4 regions of the Brucella sp. TWI432 genome follow, and region 2 is predicted to be linked to each of the others. Evidence: riboswitches for the same ligand, from Rfam matches in the RefSeq annotation. Region 2 holds a riboswitch; each other region holds the start of a gene.

Region 1 (5,278 bases), on a different contig from region 2:
TAGCACATGTGGGTGTGGATCTGCGTTTCATCGGCAACGCCGGTCGAGCAAAGGCGAAAACATTCGACGGCCCAGTCAAGATAATGTGCCCAATCGGCGCGGCGCAGCGGCAGACCTTCACGCAATGCGGCCTCATCAATCTGGATCATAGTGGCGCCTGCAACTTCCAGATCATGTACCTCGTCACGAATGGCGAGCGCAATCTGGCGGCAGCTTGCCGAGCGTGGAATGTCGTCGCGGACAAATGACCAGTTGAGGATCGTGACCGGGCCCGTCAACATACCCTTGATCGGCTTGTCGGTCAGCGATTGTGCATATTTCCACCATGCCACCGTCATCGGTTCAGGACGCGAAACATCGCCGAAAATGATGGGCGGGCGGACATAGCGCGAGCCGTAGCTTTGCACCCATGCGTGCTTGGTGAAAGCAAAGCCCGAAAGCTGCTCACCGAAATATTGCACCATGTCGTTGCGTTCAAACTCGCCATGCACCAGCACATCAAGGCCGATTTCTTCCTGCCAGCGGATTGCGGCTTCCGTCTCACGCTGAATAAAACCTTCATATTGGGCGCTGCTGATCTCGCCTTTGTTGTGTGCTGCGCGCGCTTTGCGCACTTCCGGGGTCTGCGGAAAAGAACCGATGGTTGTGGTCGGAAAAGCGGGCAGACCAAGCTTTGCATTTTGCAATTTCTGACGTTTTGCAAAAGCACTCTGACGGCTTTTCTGTGCCTCTGTGATGTTTCCAATCCGCTGTTTAACGGCTGCATTATGCACGCGGGGTGATCGGGCTCTGCTGCCGAGCGCGTCGCTTGCAGCCTTGAGTTCGGATAGAACAGTGCTTTTGCCGGATGCCAGGGCGCGTCCGATGATGGAAAGCTCGTCGATCTTCTGCGCTGCGAATGCAAGCCAGCTTTTGAGTTCTTCATCGAGAGTGGTTTCAAGCTCCAGATCAATCGGCACATGCAAGAGCGAGCAGGACGGTGCGATTTCGATTGTTTCCAGCCCGCGCTTGTCGATCACAGGCTGAATACGATCGATGATCGTGCTGAGATCGGCGCGCCAGATATTGCGACCGTCGATGACGCCGAGCGAAAGCACCTGATCTTTGCGTGCTTTGTTCACAACGTCCGCAAGCTGGTCTGCCCCACGCAAAAGATCGACGTGCAGGCCCGCAACCGGCAGGGCAAGCGCTGTTTCGAGATTGCTGCCAAGGTCTCCGAAATAGCTGGCAAGCAGGATTTTGACCGGGCTTGCGGTGCTCAAACGCTGATAGGCCAGTTCAAAGGCAGCACGTTCATTGGGGATGAGGTCGAGAACCAGCGCTGGTTCGTCAATCTGCACCCAGTCGGCTCCGGCCTTTGCCAGTTCCTGCAACAGCGCTTCATAAACAGGCAGCAGTTTCGGCAGCAGCGCTATCGGGTTGAAACCCGCTGCGGTCGATTTTGCCAGTTTCAGAAAGGTCACCGGCCCGAGAATGACCGGGCGCGTGTGAATACCCAGCGCTTTTGCCTCAAGAAAATGCTCAACCGGTTTGCGTGAGGAAAGCGCGAAGTTCTGATCGTCGGCAAGTTCTGGCACCATGTAATGATAATTGGTGTCGAACCATTTGGTCATTTCCAGCGCGGTTACGCCGTTACCCTGATGGTTGCAGCTGCAATCACTGTGCGTTTTGCCTTCGCTCCCACGCGCCATGGCGAAATAGGTTTGAAGTGATATATCGCCGCCCGACCAGCCATAGCGCGCGGGGATCGCCCCCACCATCACGGCAGTATCGAGCACATGATCGTAAAGCGAAAAATCATTGGATGGGATTTTCGTGATGCCGCGGTCGCGTTGTTCTGTCCAGTTGGCGGCGCGCAGGGCGCTTGCGATTGCGAGCAGTTCCACCTCGGACGTCTTACCGGACCAGAAGGCTTCGAGTGCGAATTTCAGCTCACGATGACGGCCAATGCGCGGCACGCCCAGCGTGGCGGTAGCAAGTGTTGCTGTGGCGATTGTTGTTTGTGACATAGCTATATACCCCGACATAGAAAGGGGCGTGGGCTTGCAGATGTGCATAGAAGGCCGCCAAAAAGCGACCAGATATGCGACACTCCGGGAGACCCCGCCCGTGGACGTTATTTGTCATGGCAGGTCTCCTTGCTCGCGGGTCAGCACCTTAGCGCGCATCTTCACCCGAAAACTGTTTCACGTTTTCGGGATGCACTCTGATCCGCCTTCCCGGAATTTTCATTCCAGTGGCATGATGGATCAAGGCTCACCGCTTACAGTTGCGGGGGCAGCACCGGTATTGTTTGTAACGCACCGGTTTCCCTCTTAGCTTCCGTCTGAAATCTGACGAAAGAACCATAACAATGGCCAGTCTGGCGGAAGCGTTGCCGCTTGTCAACATCACATAAAGAAATGTTTATATCTTTAAATCATGATCATTGGTAATTCGTTTCGCGCTTTTCTGGCCTGTGTTGAACCACCTGTGCTCACAAAGCTGGGATAGGTGATTGCCAAAAAGCCGTAATTATTTCAAATAGTCCATCGGCCATATGCTCACCAATCGAAAGCGGGATAGACGTGCTCCGTATCAAATTTGCTTTTCTTTGCCTCATCCTCGCAATTGCTTCTCCTGCCAACGCTCTAGAAGCTGGTGCGCTGCCTGTTCTAAAGCCGCTGCCACAGCAGGCACAGGCTGCTCAACTGACATCTGAATTTCTTCAGCGTTTTCATTATAAGCCCGTGCCATTAGACGATGCATTGTCAGCCAAAATCATGGATCGCTTTATCGAGATGCTCGACCCTGAAAAGCTGATCTTTTTGCAATCTGACATTGATAGTTTCAAAACGCGCAGCACGCAGATTGATGATGCAATCGAGGGGCAGGATCTGAGTATTCCGTTTGCTATTTTTAACATCTATAGCCAGCGCATTGCTGATCGCATGTCTTATGCGGAGCAGTTGCTCAATGAGAAGTTCGATTTCAGTGCAGAAGAGAGCTATCTGGTCGATCGCAAGAAAGAATCTTGGCCCAAAACGGAAGCGGAACGCAATGATCTTTGGAGAAAGCGCGTCAAGAATGACTGGCTGCGTCTGAAACTTGCCGGCAAAGATGATAGTGCTATTCGCGATACGCTGACCAAACGCTATGAAAATTTACTTTCACGGGCGTCACAATCCAAAGCTGACGACGTATTCCAACTCTTTATGGCTGCTTATACAACCTCTGTCGATCCGCACACAGACTACTTTGGTGCCAATGCTGCCGCCGAATTCGATATTTCGATGAAGCTTTCCCTCGTGGGTATCGGCGCGGTGTTGCAGGATCGGGACGACTTTACAACCATTCGCGAGTTGACTGCGGGTGGTCCGGCGCAATTGTCGGGTAAGCTTGCGGTTGGTGATCGGATTGTTGGTGTCGGCCAGGGCGAGGATGGGCCTATCAAGGAAGTTGTCGGGATGCGACTTGATGAGGTCGTCAAACTGATACGCGGCGACAAAGGCTCTATCGTGCGTCTTGAGATATTGCCTGCAGAAGCCGGGGCCGACGGTAAACATAGGATTATCAGTCTTGTTCGCGATAAGATCAGCCTTGAAAAGCAGGCTGCTCAGAAGAAAGTCTTGTCTGTAGAAGATGGCACCGCAACACGTAAAATTGGTGTCATTACACTTCCCGCCTTCTATGAAGATATTGAAGCGCGGCGAAAAGGTGAAAAGGACTACAGAAGTGCCAGCCGCGATGTTGCAAAGCTTCTTGGCGAGCTTAAGCAGGAAAAAGTGGATGGCATTCTGATTGATCTGCGTAACAATGGCGGCGGATCATTGAGTGAAGCGATTGATCTCACTGGTTTGTTCGTTGGAAAAGGCCCTGTTGTTCAGCAGCGCAACGCAAAGGGTGAAATCAAGGTCGAACGCGATGATCTCTCTAAGCCTGCGTGGGAAGGTCCGCTTGGTGTGCTGATTAATCGTGGTTCTGCCTCCGCATCCGAAATTTTTGCGGCTGCGATACAGGACTATGATCGGGGTGTGATTATCGGTGAGCCGAGCTTCGGGAAGGGCACTGTGCAGACGGTGGTCAATCTGGACGAGGTGGCACAAAATCCGCAGCCAAAATTTGGTGAGTTGAAATTTACGGTTGCCCAGTTTTTCAGAGTGAACGGTGGCACGACCCAATTGCGCGGCGTATCGCCCGATATAAGTTTGCCGGGTCTTTACGATCTCAAAACTGTTGGTGAAGCAAGCTTTGACAATGCCTTGCCGTGGACCCAGATAAAGGCTGCGAAACACAAGTCTTTTGGCGAGGCCAAGGCTTTCCTTCCCTTGCTGCAGGAAAAGCACGATGCACGCGTTAAAGAGGATGTCGAGTTCCAGCGCTTTGCAGATGATGTTTCTGCGTTGAAGCTCAATCGCGAAAAAACGACGATTTCTCTCAATGAAGATGAACGTCGGGCCGAAATGAAGGCGCAGGCAGCGCGCGCGCGTACACCGGGTCAAAATGATGATGGCTTACAGTCAAACGAACGAAGCCTGAGCGATGACATCGCTTTGGAAAAGGCGCGCAAGGACATTAAGGATGTGCTGCAGAATGAAGCTGCTGCGATTGTTGTTGATCTTGCAGACTTACAGAGGAAAGGTGCAAAAACATCGTCCAATTAAACAATCGCGTTGTTGGTCTTCCACGGCACCGGCTGGTCAAATTTGCGCGCAAATTTGACCAGCCGGATAGTCTGGATCAGAGCGGAGCGAGCCTATAGCATTTCCTGTTTTGGGTGGATCGCTGGAAATGCTCTCGCTGTTTGTTGCACGCATTATCCCGCGAAAAACCGCTTCGCACTTTTGCTGGAAATACTTTAAAACTTGCGGCTGAATGAGACTTTCAAGTTACGTCCCGGCATGGCAGAAATGCCATCGCTGAGATAAGGTTCATAGTTCTTGTCGAACACGTTTTCCAGCGCAAGACGCAATTCAGAGTCCTTCATCAGCCCCTGCGTCGGGGTCCAGTTGAAAAACAGGTCATGCACGGAATAGCCCGGTGCTTTGGGGCGATTATAGCTTAAATCACCTTTGACATGCGAGGTTCTGTCCTGCTTGTCGACGAAGGTCCCAGTCCAGCCGAAGTTGATGTCGTTATCGGGAAGTTTGTAGCCCAGCGTCGCCACCGCAGTCGTTGGCATGATGTCGTTGATATAGCTGTCCGGTCCGCGCACATTGTTGAGTGTGCCCTCACGTCTGCCGATCATGTAAGTGAGGCTGGCGTCGGCGAACATGAAGTTGTTTTCGTAATGGGCTTC
Region 2 (5,278 bases):
TTGCCATGGCCCGCCCGCAACGCCAGTAGGGACACCAGCACAAACGCAATGATTGCACCGATAAATGCCCCCAACGACAGCGAAAGCATACCTGCACCAATGCCAAGAATTGCCACAGCAACCGCGCCGGTCGAAGCACCAGCTGAAATGCCCAGAATATAGGGATCTGCCAATGAATTGCGCAGGAGCGACTGCAAGACCACGCCAGACATCGCCAGCGCTGCACCACAACAGGCCGCCACAACCGCGCGGCTCAGCCGATAACTCCACACGATACCTTCATCAATCAGCTCAAGCGGATAACCGGCATTCCAGACGCGATTAGCAATGGTTTTCGCCACCACATCGAGAGGTATCGGTGTTTCGCCAATGGCTGCGCCCAGCCACAAGGCAAAAAGTAACAAAACAAGTGCCAAGGTTGCAAACAGCACCCTGCCGCTCGTCCCTTTTGACTTTAATAATTGCCCCGTGGCTGCGCGCATTGTCATTTATTCAGACCCGAGGCGGCAATTGCATCAGCCAGTGTTTCAATGCCTTCGATGGTGCGAATGGTCGGGTTCATGGCCTGCGCATCCATATCAAAAACATGGCCTTCCTTAACGGCGGGCATGAGGCTTGCAACCGGATCAGTCTTCAAAAACTCCCGCTTGACTGCAACATCATCGGCAGGAAAACGACGACGATCCATCGTTCCAGCAACAATCATCGTCGGATTGGCTTTGGCGATTGTTTCCCAGCCGACTGTCGGCCATTCCTCTTCGCTATCAATGATATTATCGATGCCGAGCGTTTTCAGAATGTAGGCCGGAGCACCATTTTTGCCCGCGACATAGGGATCAATATCAAGTTCGGCACTGGAGAACCACACCACAGCAGAAAGCTTGCCTTCGACAGAGCTAACCTTCTTGCGAGCCGCTTCTTCGCGCGCTTTCAGATCAGCGACAACCTGTGCACCACGATCCTGCACGTTGAAAATCTGCGCGAGTTCTTCAACTTCCTGATAGATAAGATCCATCGAGAAAACGGTGTGACGTACGCCATCACCGCCGCCGGAATTATCCTTGCCTACACAATCGGCTGGCGCGGTGTAAACCGGAATTCCCAGTTCTTCAAACTGTTCAGGCTTTGCAACAATGCCCTCAGGACCCACATGCCACTGAAACTGCGCAGCCACCATATCCGGCTTTTCAGCAAGCACGCTTTCAAAGCTCGGATCGTTATCCGCAAGACGTTTCACCTTGGCATTGGCTTCTTCATAGCCTTTGAGAACCGGCCCGATCCAAACGGCGGTGCCGACCATCTTGTCGCCAAGGCCGAGCAGATACATGATTTCGGCGCTGCTCTGCCCCACGGCAACCGCACGCTCAGGTGCGTGTTTAAAGGTTACATCGCGGCCACAATTCTTGAGCGTTAGCGGGTAAGTGGTATCGGCAGCGAAAGCATTGCTCGCAAAGCTCGTTACGAAAAGGGCGGCAGCAGCCAAGAGTGCGCCCAAAGGCGCCTGATCTGAAAGTTTCATTTTTATCCCCGAAAGAAATGTGAGAAATGGCCGCGTCAAACGGCGGAACCGGTCCGGCGCCTGAAGTGAACGGACATATCCGAGGATATGAATGACAATAGGAAACAACGTCTTGCGACGCGAAAAGCTGTCATAACCAACTCCTGCTCCGGGCATCCCCGCCCGTGACAATGGACTACGTTAGACGGCAGGTCTCCTGGCTCGCGAATATAGGCCGTTCATCTGCCTTCCCGAGCCATTGTGGGCTTAGTGGCATAACGCCTTGACAGCGTCACGAGGATGAACAGCATCCGCTTACAGTTGCGGGGGCAGCCACGGTCTCGGTCCCTTTTGGGTCGTCCTCACCGTGTTCCCTATTAATCCCCTTCGCTCTCGGTCGGGGAACCGTCGTAACTCTATTACGTCCCGATACCAGCCGCGTCAAGCGAGCTGGCTGGCTTTATAGTTAAAGCATGTCCAGGAAAACTGAGAACCGCCTTTTCGAGAATGGCATTCATAAAAACGAGAAGATAGAGCGAGCGTTCTGGGTACGATTAAGCGCAAGACACTCCTGGCTGCGTGGACAATTATATCTTGGTTCGTGGTATGGATGAAAATCTGTGATGTCATACGCAGATAGGGCGGCCCTACTGGCAGCGCGGATAAACATCCATATTGATCGGAATCAATGATACTTCATTTCCCTGTTGCCAAAGTGCCTTCATAAAAGGAGAAAATCATGTCCAACACTCCACATACACTGGGTGAAGAATTTCCTGACAAGCTCAGCGCCATCCATGCTTTAAAAAGTGCAGACCCAAAATTTGCGCGCATTCTTGAAGAATATGACTCAATCAACGACCGTATTCATCGCGCCGAAACCAGAATTTCGCCGGTCAGCGAAGAAGAGGAAACAAATTTACGCAAACATCGCCTCAACTTAAAGGACGCAATCTTGCGCGCCTTAGAGAACAGTTGAGCACGTTTCAAAAAATATAAACTTGGCGTTGCCACTACGAGCTCACATACTTTCAATGCAATTTTTGTGCTCTCTGAAAATTGCATTGGAAAATTATCAAGATAACTTTCAAGCTCAAAACACGGTTTATTCGGCAACACTTTTTCATGGCTCATCGAGCAATCACTAAGCCGTCCTCAAAAGACGGCAGATATCTGCTCGGATCATTCTGCTGATGCTGGCGGCTTAGTTTGCGTTGCAGCAGGAGAAACGGAACGCTCACTGTTGGAAGGCACTTCAGGCGCAATGACGCTGCCAAATATTTCAACGAGCACCCAGACTACCGCAGCCGCAACAAGACTGATCAGCAAAATGATAAGAACCGGCTTCCCCTCCCGGCCCTGCCTTGCTTCATCCGGGTTTAGCTGTTTCACGGATCAAACCTCCTCCTGCCTCGAAACCTATACAATAGGCCAATGATCAATGGTGGATTTGGTTCCAAACAGAAACGTTGCACTCAAAATAGTGCGTAAAGACCCAGAATTAATGTGATTTTAGATTAGATGGTACGGACGGGTCGCTTCACCGCTATCTATAAAGCCCATATTTTGCGGGCTTTCAGCATCATTCTTGATAACTATGTGGCGCATAATGTGGCGCGTTATGTGGATATATTTTCCGACGTGTTTCATACCTACAATAAATTGGGACTCTACAAGGAGCGCTATCAGATTGAATGCTTCTTCAACAGAATCAAAAATTTCAGCAGGATCGCACCGCGATGCGAGAAAACGCTCTCAGCTTTCATGGGAATCGTCCATCTTGCTTGCGATTTGATATTGCTCAAATGAATGCAGGCAGAGCTCACTATGCCTTTTGAAGAATTGCTAATAAACAACACCTCAATTCCGTAAAAGCAGATTTCAAGGTCAAACAACTTGGAAATGCCGCATAAACACTATCAAAAACCTCACGACATATCTAACGCAGTTAACCTGCCGCCCTCTTAAGGATGCGCTCAAATTCGTTGTATACCGCACCTGCCAGCTCATCTGTTGGCTTCTCGCCTTGCAGTGTAAGAGTCGGAGCCGTTTGCTGGCCAAGCCAGCGTTCATGTTGAGCGAGATTCCGTCCGGCGAAGTCGGGGTCATCATAACCTGATGCCCATTCCCGAAATGCTAAATGCGCTTCGTGCATGTCGCCGCCGGGGCGAATGCGATCACCGTGGCGCGCCGCCTCTCGTTGGTCGAGACGTTGCAGTCTGATGGCGGAAGGTGTGTAAAGAAAGACAATCAGATCGACGTCACGGATCAGGGCTTCTCCCCAGCCGATGAAGGAGCCGGTCAATATCCACCCGTCAGCTGTACTTTGCCGTTCGGCGATCAGGCGCACCCGCTCCTCAAATGGGCGTTTCACGCTGAACGGCGGATCGGTCGGCATCCAGTAGAAATCATCAACGTCAACTTGCGGTGTTTCGTACAATTTTGACAACGCCGAACCGAGCGTAGAGACACCAGAACAGGAAGCGCCCGTTATGTATATTTTCGGCCTACCGTACATTCGGGTCGATTCCCTCGTGACATCCTACGTTGATATTCTTGCTGCTTGCTCTGCTCAACTCGCCTTGCCTCCTGAAAGGTAGCCTTGATTCGTGCTTCAGCTGATTTGAGAGCCACTTTATCAACATAGACTGGCAAAATTTAAATGGAAAAGGCCCCATCGATTGGGACGGTTTTATCATTTCTTATCTTGCGCCAAGACGGCAAGCACCTGATCAAGGCGCTTATTTGTCTCTTTCAAGCCTTCGCGCGTTTCGTCACGCATTTCCTTCATACCCTCGCGCAACTGCCGCACGTGATCGTCTAAATCAACTCGCTTGACATACTCATCACGTACTCGATTTACGCGATCATGCAATTGATCATCGCCGACCTTGATGGACGACGAAAGGGAACGAAACGCCGTCAGCAGCGCCCCGCCGAAAAAAAGGCAGAGAGTGATCGCTGTTCCGATCAGCCATTTAATGTCTTCACCCATTAAAAGTGCATCCTCATTTCTTATCATGCTTTGCACATTCATCTTTCGACCAGACGCCACCGGCGCAGCCTCGAACGATTGTGCGGTCTATCTTTCGCTGATCCGCGTCAGTTGCGCCACGTGCGCCGAGCAAATCAGTTCCGAGCACGCGACGGACGCCGCTCACATTTGCCGGTCCTGAATGTCCACACCCTGCCAGCGTCAATGCACTGATCATAAAGGAGAGCAGCACCAAAGGCTTTCTCAGTCGCTTCATTGTTCTGCCTTTCGATTTTGATTTCGACACTGGATCGACCGTCACGCGTGCCAGCCAAATACCCAGTAGCCAGACACAAAAATGCCGTCAGAACAGCGGCGGCGGCCATCTTCAACCAGTTCGGGATTAAGGCCCAGATTGCGCTCATATCGCATCTACCAGCTTTTCAAGCTTGGCCTTAATCTGTGGCATAGAATAGATCGCCCACACTGCAAGAGTGGCCACGACAACCACTGAGATAAGCTGTGCTCTCCAGTCGAGCAGGCCAACGGCGGGGAGTGCTGCGGCAGTCAACCAAGTCCAGAATCGGGTTGTTTTCGCGACTGGCTTTTCAACGACCGGTTCCGGCAGAACATCGTCCGTCTTGGCCTTGATCTCCTGATCAACGCCATAGCCTTCTGCAAGCAATGCCTTGTCATACTCACGCGCATAACCTGCAATCAGTTCGGCCTTGTCAGTTCCGTTGACGATCCGTCGAGCGCCTTTGAAGTCGGATTTTTGGAGAGTGATGTAATCGGAAAGCTTCTTG
Region 3 (5,278 bases), on a different contig from region 2:
TCAGTCACGCGCAGCCTCCGAAAGCTCTGTCACCGCATCAACGCTGAATGGCCCACCGCAGACTGTCAGATTATCGTTCAATGTTACGATTCTCGTCTCTTTCTCCAGAGCCCGCAAAGCCGGATGTTCAAAATTCTCAAAGGCCAGTGCGGGTGGTCGCCCGCGTGATCCCCGGACCAGAATATCTGGCTTATTCATGATCAGCATTTCCAAAGGCAGCATGCCAGAACCACGAATACCAGCTTTGTCTGCAAGATTATCAAGACCCGCAAGGCGTATAGCTTCGTCGATCAACGTGCCACGCCCCGACGTATAGCTATTGGCATAATAGAGCGCGACCGTTTGCCGATGCGCAGGCTTTGGAACTTCTGCCAAAGCGGCATTCATGGCCGCAATTTGCCTATCCGCCTGCTCTTCCCGGCCCAACAATGCCCCCATCCGCTTCATATGCGCGCGAATATCTTCAAAAGACCGTGCAGGAGCAAATTCCTCAACCCGAACACCCAGCTCGCGCAACAGTCCAACAGTCGCGCGCGAGGAAAATGTGCCTGCCAGCACCAGATCGGGTTTCGCAAGAAAAACCTCTTCCGCCTGTCCGTGATTGACCGGCAATTGCTGCGCTTTCGCGGTCATCACCGACAAAAGCGGATCACGCGAAAGATAGGATACCGATTGCAACTGCGTATCATCCGCCAGCAACATGGCGAGCTGATCTGTGCAAACATTGATCGACACCACGCGCTTGGGCTTCTCCTGTGCCAACGCCGGATGAAGGCCAGCCAGAAACAGGCCGGCCAACAGACCGAGCCTGATTTTCGATGCCAATAGCCGTTTATTCGCCCACATGATCCGCAATCAGAAATTCCGCGTCAGGCCAATAGTAAAGCTGCGCCCCGGTGCATTGTAACCCGACGTCGTCTGATAATCCTTGTTAAAGATATTTTCGACCGAAACTTTAAGCTGAGACTGGGTATCGATGTCATAGAGTGCGATGAAATCTGCCGTCAAATAAGGATCAAGCTTGATCGTATTGTCAGCATCGGCAAAACGCGAACCACCATAACGCAGTCGTGCTGTGAGATCGAGCTTGTCGACCGGCTTGTAATTAACCTCGGCTGTCGCTTTGACACGCTCCCGATAGACCAGATCATTATCCGAATCCTCATCAATCGGACGCTTCAGATCAATAGACCCTTTGATGCCCCATATGTCATTAAATCGATGCACAAGCGTTGCCTCAAACCCGGTAATCTGAGCATGCGCAACATTATAGGGTCGGCTTTTACGGTCTGCGCCTTTGGTATTCATAATCGCATCACGCAGCCATGTTTGATAAAACGCCATATCAACGCTTGTTTTGTCTGTGACCTGCCAGTTCAGACCAACCTCGTAAGAGCGGGATTTTTCCGGTTGCAAATCAGGATTGGCATAGCCGGGATAATAAAGCTCATTAAATGTCGGCGCACGGAAACCCGTACCGAATGATGAGCGCAGCACCAGATCAGGCACAATTTCGTAGCTCGCGCCAAGATTATAAGTGACGACATCACCGAACTGCTCATTGTGATCGTAGCGAACACCACCATCAAACCGCAGCGCATCATATTCCAGCGAATATTGCCCAAAGACTGCCGCCAGGTCTCGGCTGGTTTCAGCATAAGACACGGTTGCATTGACATCCTCGCGATAAGCTTCAACGCCGCCCGTCAGGGTATGGCTAAAATCACCCGTTTCAAACTGCTTTTCCGTCGAGACGTAAACACCGTAGCGCGTGGTTTCAAACCGATCAGAACCACTCACACCTTTGCGAAAATTCCGGCTGTGATCGAGCCCGGAACTGACTTCAATCGTTGATGACCAGTCATCCGTATGATCAATGCGCACTCCGATCTTGCCATTGAAAGCCGTGGTATAGGCTTCGTTGAAAGACGGCGCTTTTCCATCATATTGATTGCGCCCGCGGCTCAACAAACCATCTGTATAAATCCTGCCCCAATCGAAATCTTTGGAGAGCGCGAAATTAAACGCGCCCTGCAGAAAACCATCGCGGTCCGGCTCATAGCCAAAAGCTTCAGGCGTCGTGAAATTATATCCCTGTGTACCGGTCACAGCGGCACCAAAGGCATAGTCGATACCGTCTTGGCTGCGTCCCTGCAGCGAAGCAGATGCATATCCACCCCATGGATGGGTAACGCCCGTGCTCACACTCCCACAGAAGGAACGTTCGCCACAGGCGCCGCCCTGTTTGGTGATGATATTGATAACGCCGCCCATCGCATCCGCGCCATATTGCGAAGAATGCACACCTTTGGCAATCTCAATGCGATCAATAGACATCAATGGAATATTGGCCAGCGCTGTTGCGCCAGTTGTGGCGGAGGCCGTGCGTACACCATTGACCAGCACCACCGTCTGCTTGGACGACATGCCGCGTATATAGAGACTGGATGACGAACCCTGCCCGCCATTGGTGGTAATCGAAATACCCGGATAATATTGCAAAAGGGATTGCAGATCAGGGGCTGCGGATCGTTCGATATCAGCTTTATCGATCACCGTCACAGAGGAGGTTGAGCGTTGCAGCGACGTCGCCCTGCGAAGCGGTGTAACCACAATCGTATCGAGCACAATCCCGTCTTCATTGTCTTGTGCTCTTGCATCAAGTGGCATGGCAAACAGAAGACCCGATGCGAGAAACGCCGATAATTTGAGAGTTTGCATATATTTATTCTTCCTGCACGCAAGCTTTGACTCACCGCAAGCGCCAGAAATCAGGGTGCCCCCTTGTCTGTGTCCCACGGCAACATTTCACAATGTCACCGCTACGGACGGCCGCGACTGAACACCCCTCGTGTCAGCCATGGGTGACTGGATATGGCAGGTCTCCTGACTTCCGGGTCTTCATCGAACCTCCACCTTCCCAAAGCCTGAAACTTCAGTGGCTGTATCATGATACAAATCATGAGAGGACGACTCTCCGGTCACAGTTGCGGGGGCAGTCACGGCATTGATCGCAAGATCTCACCGTGTTCCCTTTTCATCCGCCGTGAAGGCGGAACCATGTCCTTTAAGAGCGATAGCAAGGCCGCAGTAAATTATCAACTGCAACAATGTGCCCCTTCTGAATCACATTCGGAGCAAAGCGATTGAGATGGTTGAATTATATAGATTTTTATCTCAGAAAATCGCGGAAACGACGAAGCGCAAAGAAGAAAAGAACGCTTCCGATGACAATCATAGCCAGCAATTGCGGCCATACGACACTCAGTCCCGCACCGCGGAACAGCACCGATTGCGCTAACATCACGAAATACGTATTGGGCGCTGCCAGCATGATATTCTGGATAATTTCCGGCATGCTTTCGCGCGGCGTTGTACCACCGGAAAGCACCTGAAGAGGCAACAGAACCAGCATAAGCAAAAGCCCGAACTGCGGCATGGAACCGGCAATCGTTGCAAGAAAAATGCCAAGGCTGGTGGTTGCAAAAAGCTGCAACGCAGCACCCGCTAAAAACAGCGTCAGCGAGCCATTAATCGGCACGGCCAGAATACCCTGCACAACCACAATAAGCGAAAAAGCCGTTGCCACCAGCACCACCATCCCCATCGACCATATCTTGGAGATCATGATCTCAAGTGGCGTCACCGGCATAACCAGCAGATGTTCGATTGTGCCATGCTCGCGTTCCCGGATAAGAGCTGCACCAGTCAGGATGATCGAAAGCATGGTCACTGATGAGATGACATTGGTGATCGCACCAAACCAGCCTTTGTTCAGATCCTGATTGAAGCGCGCACGTAAGTTAAGTCCAACCGGCGTTTGCGTGTCCCCACGATAGCGATTGAGAAACTCGTTCACTTCACTTGAGACAATCGACTGAACATAACCGCCGCCGGTGAAGGCCTGACTCATGCGCGTTGCATCGATATTCAGCTGGATCGTCGGCGAACGCCCGGCAAGCAGATCGCGCTGAAAATTTGGCGGAATATTGAGCGCGAACGTATCAAGCCCTGTGTCCATCCGCTTATCCATCTCATGCGATGAGATGAGCTTTGGAGGCACAAAATACGGCGGATAAAATGCAGTCGTAATACGTCCCGAAATCGGCGATTGATCCTCATCAACAATTGCGATCGCTGCATTGTTGAGATTTTCCGGCATGGCTTTTGCAGCCGTGTAAATCGCAAGCGTGAAGGCATAGACAATGAGCAGCAGAAGCATAGGATCGCGCGCCAATCCGCGCAGTTCTTTGATGCCAAGCTGGAATATATTGGAAATTCGCATCTCAGCCCGCCTGCTTCTTGAGAAGTACAATACCGAGAACGGTCAGAACCGGTATGGCGATCAGCAGCGGCAGGAACGATCCGGCAAGATCAGAGAAGCCGAGCGCTTTTGAGAAAGTCCCGCGCGAAATCGTCACGAAATACGTTGTCGGATATATCTTGCCGATGAAGGCGCCTGCTCCCTGAAGAGATGACACCGGATCGATAATGCCGGAATATTGCACTGCCGGAATGAGCGTCAACAATGCTGTACCGAAGATTGCCGCAATCTGGCTATTGATAAAGGTCGAAATCACCAGCCCCATACCGGTGGTGATGATGACATAAAGAAGCGCTGCCGTGGCATAGGTCAGGAAACTGCCCGTGAATGGCACGCGGAAGATGAAAACCGCAAACGCCGTCAGCATCAGGAAGTTAATAAAGGCAAGCGCGATATAAGGCAGCTGTTTGCCCAGCAGAAACTCGAACTTGGTCACCGGCGTCACATAGAAATTAATGATCGAGCCAAGTTCCTTCTCGCGCACGACACTGAGAACCGCCAGCATGGCCGGGATCATCAGCAAAAGCAGCGGAATAACCGCTGGCACCATGGCCACTAGGCTCTGCACGTCCGGATTATAGCGATATCGAATTTCCAGATTGAAATTCCCGACAGCGGCAGCATTTCCATAAAGCTCGCGCGCCTTTTGCGTCAGCCAATTGACATGCATACCCTGGACATAACCACGCACAGTTTCCGCACGCATCGGCATGGCACCATCGATCCAGGCACCAATTTCGACAGAACGACCATGCGCGACATTGCTGCCGAAATTCGGTGGGATTTCAATCGCCAGACTGATTTCACCTTCACGCATACGCCGATCAAGATCATCATAATCAGTAATGGGTGCTTTTTCGATAAAATAGCGGGAACCGGCAAGTTGCTGCGTGTAATCCCGGCTGATTGTCGTATCGTCACGATCCAGAACCGCGAATGTCAGATCCTCGACAT
Region 4 (5,278 bases), on a different contig from region 2:
TCCTGCACCATCACCGCCGCAATGAACGATTTTACCGGCCATAGGCTGAAGCAGCGGTTCGGCCTTGCCAAAGGCATCGTCGCTGCCGCCTGCCATGAAGGTCAGCGTGCCGGCAGAAGCGCCGCCTGTGCCGCCTGATACAGGCGCATCAACAGAAAGCTGGCCGTTTCTTGCTGCAATCTCGTGGGCCTTGCGTGCAGAATCGACATCAATTGTCGAGCAGTCGATAAAAACTGAATCTTTTCGGGCATAAGGCATGATGTCTTCATAAACCGAAAGAACATGTTTGCCTGCGGGCAGCATGGTGATCACTGCATCTGCGGTTTGAACGGCGCCCGCAGCACTGGTTGCGATCTCAAGGCCATTGGCTTTCGCTTCTTCAAGATGAGCAGGCAGCAGATCAAAACCAATGACCTTATGCCCGGCTTTCACCAGATTGGCGGCCATCGGTCCGCCCATGTTGCCAAGGCCGATAAAAGCGATAGTGGCCATGATTTTCTCCCATATAGATATGTATCAGCGTCCGATCATATGGCGTGCAACAATGACGCGCATGATCTCGTTTGTGCCTTCAAGAATCTGGTGAACGCGCAGATCGCGGACAAGTTTTTCGATGCCGTAATCATGAAGGTAGCCATAGCCGCCCAGAATTTGCAGCGCGTCATTGGCCACATCAAAACCAGTGTCAGTAACAAAGCGTTTGGCCATGGCTGACCATTTGCCGGCATCATGGGTTTTGCGATCAAGCTTGCTTGCAGCCGAGTAAAGAAGCTGTCGTGCTGCCGAGAGCTCGGTCTCCATATCCGCCAGGCGGAACTGCAATGCCTGAAAGCGATCAATTGTCTGGCCGAAAGCCTTGCGCTGGTTTGAGTATTCCAGTGCCTTGTTCAGCGCCGATCGTGCGCCGCCCAGCGAGCATGCGGCGATGTTCAAGCGTCCGCCATCAAGGCCTGCCATAGCGATCTTAAAACCGGTGCCCTCGTCACCCAGACGATTTGCAACTGGCACGCGGCAATTGTCGAAAATCACCGTTCGGGTGGGTTGCATGTTCCAGCCCATCTTGTGCTCATTGGCACCAAATGACAGGCCGGGCGCATCTTTCGGCACAACAATGGCAGAAATGCCCTTCGGGCCGTCCTCGCCGGTACGCACCATTGTGACATACAGGTCAGTGGCGCCTGCACCGGAAATAAACTGCTTGGTGCCATTAAGCACATAATGATCGCCATCGCGCTGCGCGCGGGTGGAAAGTGCGGCTGCGTCGGAACCGGATCCGGGTTCTGTCAGGCAATAGCTCGCAAGCCAGTCCATTGATGTGAGCTTGGGCAGGAATGTCTGGCGCTGGCTTTCATCGCCAAACGTATCGATCATCCATGCAGCCATGTTGTGGATGGAGATAAAGGCTGAAAAAGCGGGGCAGGCCTCGGCGATTGCCTCGAAAATAAGGACCGCGTCTGAGCGCTTGAGTGCTGATCCGCCCACGTCTTCGCGAACGTAGATGCCGCCCATGCCGAGTGGGCCGGTTTCTTTTATGACGTCAATCGGGAAATGTCTCTCGCGATCCCATTGCAGTGCATAAGGCGCAACGCAATCGGATGCAAAGCCGCGGGCCATATCCTGAATGGCGCGCTGATCCTCGTTGAGTTCAAACTGGTTCTGGTCGGCAGTATCCATGGTTTCCTCCCTATGAGCACCGCATCCTCCTGAAGCGACTAGATCACAATGACGCGCGGCTGCCAACGCTGCTTTGGAATAATGTTGCTCACTTTTGTAATAAACTGATGCGCATTTTTGCATATAAGCTTGCCGCAATCGCTGGTGATTGCCAGTGGCATAAACTTGGGATAGGCAAGCTCGCATGACACGCGCAATCATGTTTCAGGGAACGGGTTCGGATGTCGGCAAAAGCGTGCTTGTTGCCGGTCTTTGCCGTCTGGCACGCAATCGGGGGCTGAAAGTCTGGCCCTTCAAGCCGCAAAATATGTCAAACAATGCAGCCGTCAGCGAGGATGGCGGTGAGATTGGTCGCGCGCAATGGCTTCAGGCTCTGGCGTGCGGTGTGCCGTCATCGGTGCATATGAACCCGGTTCTGCTAAAACCACAGACCGATATGGGCAGTCAGGTCGTTGTGCAGGGAAAAGTGCGTGGCGAGGCGCGCGGGCGTTATTATCAACTATTGAAGCCGCAGCTGATGGCCGCGGTGATGGAATCCTTTGATCTTATCAGTGAAGGTGCTGATCTGGTGTTGATTGAAGGGGCGGGGTCGCCTGCCGAAATTAATCTGCGCGCCGGTGATATTGCCAATATGGGCTTTGCCACACGTGCAAATGTGCCGGTGGTGCTGGTGGGAGATATTGATCGGGGCGGAGTGATTGCATCACTGGTCGGAACGCATGCAATTCTGGCCGAAGAAGACCGTGCCATGGTGCGTGGCTTTCTGATCAACAAGTTTCGTGGCGATGTTTCGCTGTTTGATGATGGTCTTGAGGCAATTACCCGTTTTACGGGCTGGCGATCGTTTGGTGTCGTGCCGTGGCTTAAAGCCGTGTCGCGTTTGCCTGCGGAGGATTCGGTGGTGCTGGAACGCGCAACGCGGGGTGATGCCAAGGCGTTGAAAGTGGCAGTTCCCATGTTGCCGCGCATTGCGAATTTCGATGATCTTGATCCGCTGAAAGCGGAGTGTGAGGTTGAAGTTGTGATGGTTCCGCCCGGCCAACCACTGCCGCATGATGCAGGGCTTGTGGTTTTGCCGGGGACGAAATCGACGATTGCCGATCTGATTGCCTTTCGTGAAAACGGCTGGGAGCGCGATTTGCAGCTTCACGTGCGGCGCGGCGGGCATGTGCTTGGCATTTGCGGCGGGTTTCAGATGCTCGGCAAACGGATCAGCGACCCGGACGGTATCGAGGGACAGGTGCGCGACATCGACGGGTTGGGACTGCTGGACGTCGAAACCATGATGGAGCCGGAGAAAGTCGTGCGCAATGTTGTGGCGCACTCACAGCTTTATGATGCTAAGCTTGATGGCTATGAGATTCATATCGGGCGTACCACTGGCCCTGATGTGATCCGGCCATTTTCGCGGATCGGTGATCATGATGATGGTGCCGTTTCTGCGAGCGGACGTATCATGGGGACTTATCTGCATGGTGCTTTCAGTGCAGATGCGTTCCGGCATAGATTTCTGGCGGGGCTCGGTGTGTGCGGTTCAGGTGGGAACTATCGCGAAAGCATTGAAACCGCGCTTGATGAACTGGCTGATGGCCTTGAGTCCTGCCTTGATATTGACGGGTTGTTTGCACTCGATTGACGCCGCAACAGTGAACGCCTAATGTCACTTTATGCAATAGGTCTTTGCCGGAACGAATCCCGGCGATACCAAAAAGGGAATGCGACGGACGGACCCAATCCGGGCGTCTTTATCGCAGCCGACCCCGCGACTGTAGAGCGGAGAGGGATGAGGCAAGCCGGGCAACTGGCAACCACTGGAAACATCAGCGTTTCTGGGAAGGTGCATCACTCCCCACGACCCGTGAGCCAGGAGACCTGCCTGTTGCGTGAAGGACATTATGTCCGCACCCCCTGGGAGGTTTTCCCTGCTGCCTGCACGGAGGTTGTCATGGCTGCGCGTAACGAAAATACACTTTCCAATACACTCCCTCTCTCCCTTGCTGCTCGTCTTGGAACGGCAGTGGTGTCGCTCATGCTCGGCGCATTTCTGATTTACGGCGTTGGGATAGCCCATTCTGATATGCTGCATGATTCGGCGCATGACACGCGTCATTCATACGGTTTTCCCTGCCACTAAGCCTTTAGCTTTTAAAACAGGAAATAAGCAGCGCTCGATGGGGGACAATCATCGAAGCGGGATTGCTGTTGAGGGAATGAAATGTTGATCCGTTATCTTCTGGCCACGCTTGCTGCTGGCCTTCTGGCAGGGCTTCTCGTGACGCCTGCCATGTATTTGAAAACCGTTCCGTTGATCATTCAGGCGGAAACTTATGAAGACGCCGGTGGCGGTCATAGCCATGGTGACGCCGAAGCGGCTGCGCCACACGACCATGCTGCGGTGGCTGCCAGTGATGGCGAAGAAGAAGAGGGCGCTGAACTGCCGTTCGGTCGTCTTGGCAACACATTGCTTGCCAATCTCGTGGCCGGTGCAGGTTTTGCCCTGCTTCTGGGTGGGGTTGCGCTTCTTCTCGGTCGCCGTATTACACCGCAGAATGGTATCCTCTGGGGGATAGCCGGCTTTTTTGCGGTCGCTTTCCTGCCAGCTTTAGGGCTTTCGCCGGAATTGCCTGCGATGCCTGCCGCCGATCTGGCGCAGCGTCAGCTCTGGTGGATCTTGACCGTGGTGTTGAGTGGTGTCGGCATCTATCTGCTGGTTTTGCGTGCTGAGATTGTTTCTAAAATCCTTGGACTGGTGCTGATTATCTCCCCACATCTTTATGGTGCACCGCATCCGCACGATATTGCATCACCAATTCCAGCGCTGCTTGCTTCGCAATATGCCGTCGCATCGCTTGCAACAAACCTGTTCATGTGGGCAGTGATTGGTCTTGCGCTGGGCTGGTTTATTCAGGCCTATGCAAAGTCGGATATTGAAGGCTGATAGGCATGGCTCTGCCACGAAATGAAAATGCAAAAATCACGTTCGTTCTTGGCGGAGCCCGATCCGGTAAGTCGTCTTATGCGGAGAAACTGGTTGAAGGCTCAGGTCTTCAACCCGTCTATCTTGCGACAGGGCGCGCATTCGACAAAGAAATGGAAAGCCGCATCTCCATTCACCGCGATCGTCGCGGGCGTGAATGGCAGACGGTGGAGGAGCCACTCGACCTTGTGGGCGCGCTTGAAAAATGCGTGCGGCATGACCGCTTTGTGCTGGTCGATTGCTTGACGCTCTGGGTCACCAATCTGATGATGGCAGAGCAGAATATCGCTGCTGAAACTGAGACGCTGATAGCGGCATTGCCTGAGCTTTCAGGTCCGGTTGTTTTCGTTTCCAACGAAGTTGGTTTAGGCATTGTGCCGGAAAATCGGATGGCGCGCGCGTTTCGCGATTCAGCCGGGTTTTTGCATCAGGCTGTGGCATCAGTGGCAGATGAAGTTTATTTCATGGCGGCAGGTCTGTCGCTCAAAATGAAGGGTTAATTTGATGCAGGGACAGAAAATTCCAGCAACGGTGATCACCGGATTCTTAGGTTCCGGCAAGACGACACTGATCCGTAATCTGCTGGAAAATGCCAATGGCAAGCGTATTGCGCTTATCATCAATGAG

The links. Region 2 has a riboswitch for cobalamin ahead of ABE527_RS10095 (ABC transporter substrate-binding protein). Riboswitches for the same ligand answer to the same signal wherever they lie in the genome.
Positions count from the first base shown of each region.
Region 1: it holds a riboswitch for cobalamin, as region 2 does, so the genes downstream of both, metE (5-methyltetrahydropteroyltriglutamate--homocysteine S-methyltransferase) here and ABE527_RS10095 (ABC transporter substrate-binding protein) in region 2, are expected to answer to the same signal.
Region 3: it holds a riboswitch for cobalamin, as region 2 does, so the genes downstream of both, ABE527_RS05925 (TonB-dependent receptor domain-containing protein) here and ABE527_RS10095 (ABC transporter substrate-binding protein) in region 2, are expected to answer to the same signal.
Region 4: it holds a riboswitch for cobalamin, as region 2 does, so the genes downstream of both, ABE527_RS06095 (CbtB domain-containing protein) here and ABE527_RS10095 (ABC transporter substrate-binding protein) in region 2, are expected to answer to the same signal.

Region 1 covers NZ_JBDJNL010000015.1:32,502-37,779, forward strand. Annotated here, with positions in the region: gene metE (5-methyltetrahydropteroyltriglutamate--homocysteine S-methyltransferase) at 1-2,009, opposite strand, end outside; cobalamin riboswitch at 2,111-2,365, opposite strand; gene ABE527_RS16925 (carboxy terminal-processing peptidase) at 2,568-4,643, shown strand; gene ABE527_RS16930 (TonB-dependent receptor) at 4,838-5,278, opposite strand, start outside.
Region 2 covers NZ_JBDJNL010000005.1:88,033-93,310, forward strand. Annotated here, with positions in the region: gene ABE527_RS10090 (FecCD family ABC transporter permease) at 1-488, opposite strand, end outside; gene ABE527_RS10095 (ABC transporter substrate-binding protein) at 485-1,519, opposite strand; cobalamin riboswitch at 1,689-1,923, opposite strand; gene ABE527_RS10100 (HP1242/YdcH family protein) at 2,238-2,477, shown strand; gene ABE527_RS10105 (hypothetical protein) at 2,681-2,890, opposite strand; partial or broken gene ABE527_RS10110 (IS5-like element IS711 family transposase) at 3,147-3,307, shown strand; gene ABE527_RS10115 (ATP-binding protein) at 3,447-4,016, opposite strand; gene ABE527_RS10120 (hypothetical protein) at 4,194-4,493, opposite strand; gene ABE527_RS10125 (lipoprotein) at 4,507-4,749, opposite strand; gene ABE527_RS10130 (glycoside hydrolase family 19 protein) at 4,894-5,278, opposite strand, start outside.
Region 3 covers NZ_JBDJNL010000002.1:174,013-179,290, reverse strand. Annotated here, with positions in the region: gene ABE527_RS05930 (ABC transporter substrate-binding protein) at 1-825, opposite strand; gene ABE527_RS05935 (FecCD family ABC transporter permease) at 1-8, opposite strand, end outside; gene ABE527_RS05925 (TonB-dependent receptor domain-containing protein) at 856-2,721, opposite strand; cobalamin riboswitch at 2,860-3,078, opposite strand; gene ABE527_RS05920 (ABC transporter permease) at 3,173-4,285, opposite strand; gene rbbA (ribosome-associated ATPase/putative transporter RbbA) at 4,287-5,278, opposite strand, start outside.
Region 4 covers NZ_JBDJNL010000002.1:214,017-219,294, forward strand. Annotated here, with positions in the region: gene mmsB (3-hydroxyisobutyrate dehydrogenase) at 1-492, opposite strand, end outside; gene ABE527_RS06085 (isobutyryl-CoA dehydrogenase) at 517-1,674, opposite strand; gene ABE527_RS06090 (cobyric acid synthase) at 1,859-3,310, shown strand; cobalamin riboswitch at 3,332-3,568, shown strand; gene ABE527_RS06095 (CbtB domain-containing protein) at 3,620-3,808, shown strand; gene ABE527_RS06100 (CbtA family protein) at 3,890-4,612, shown strand; gene cobU (bifunctional adenosylcobinamide kinase/adenosylcobinamide-phosphate guanylyltransferase) at 4,618-5,151, shown strand; gene cobW (cobalamin biosynthesis protein CobW) at 5,156-5,278, shown strand, end outside.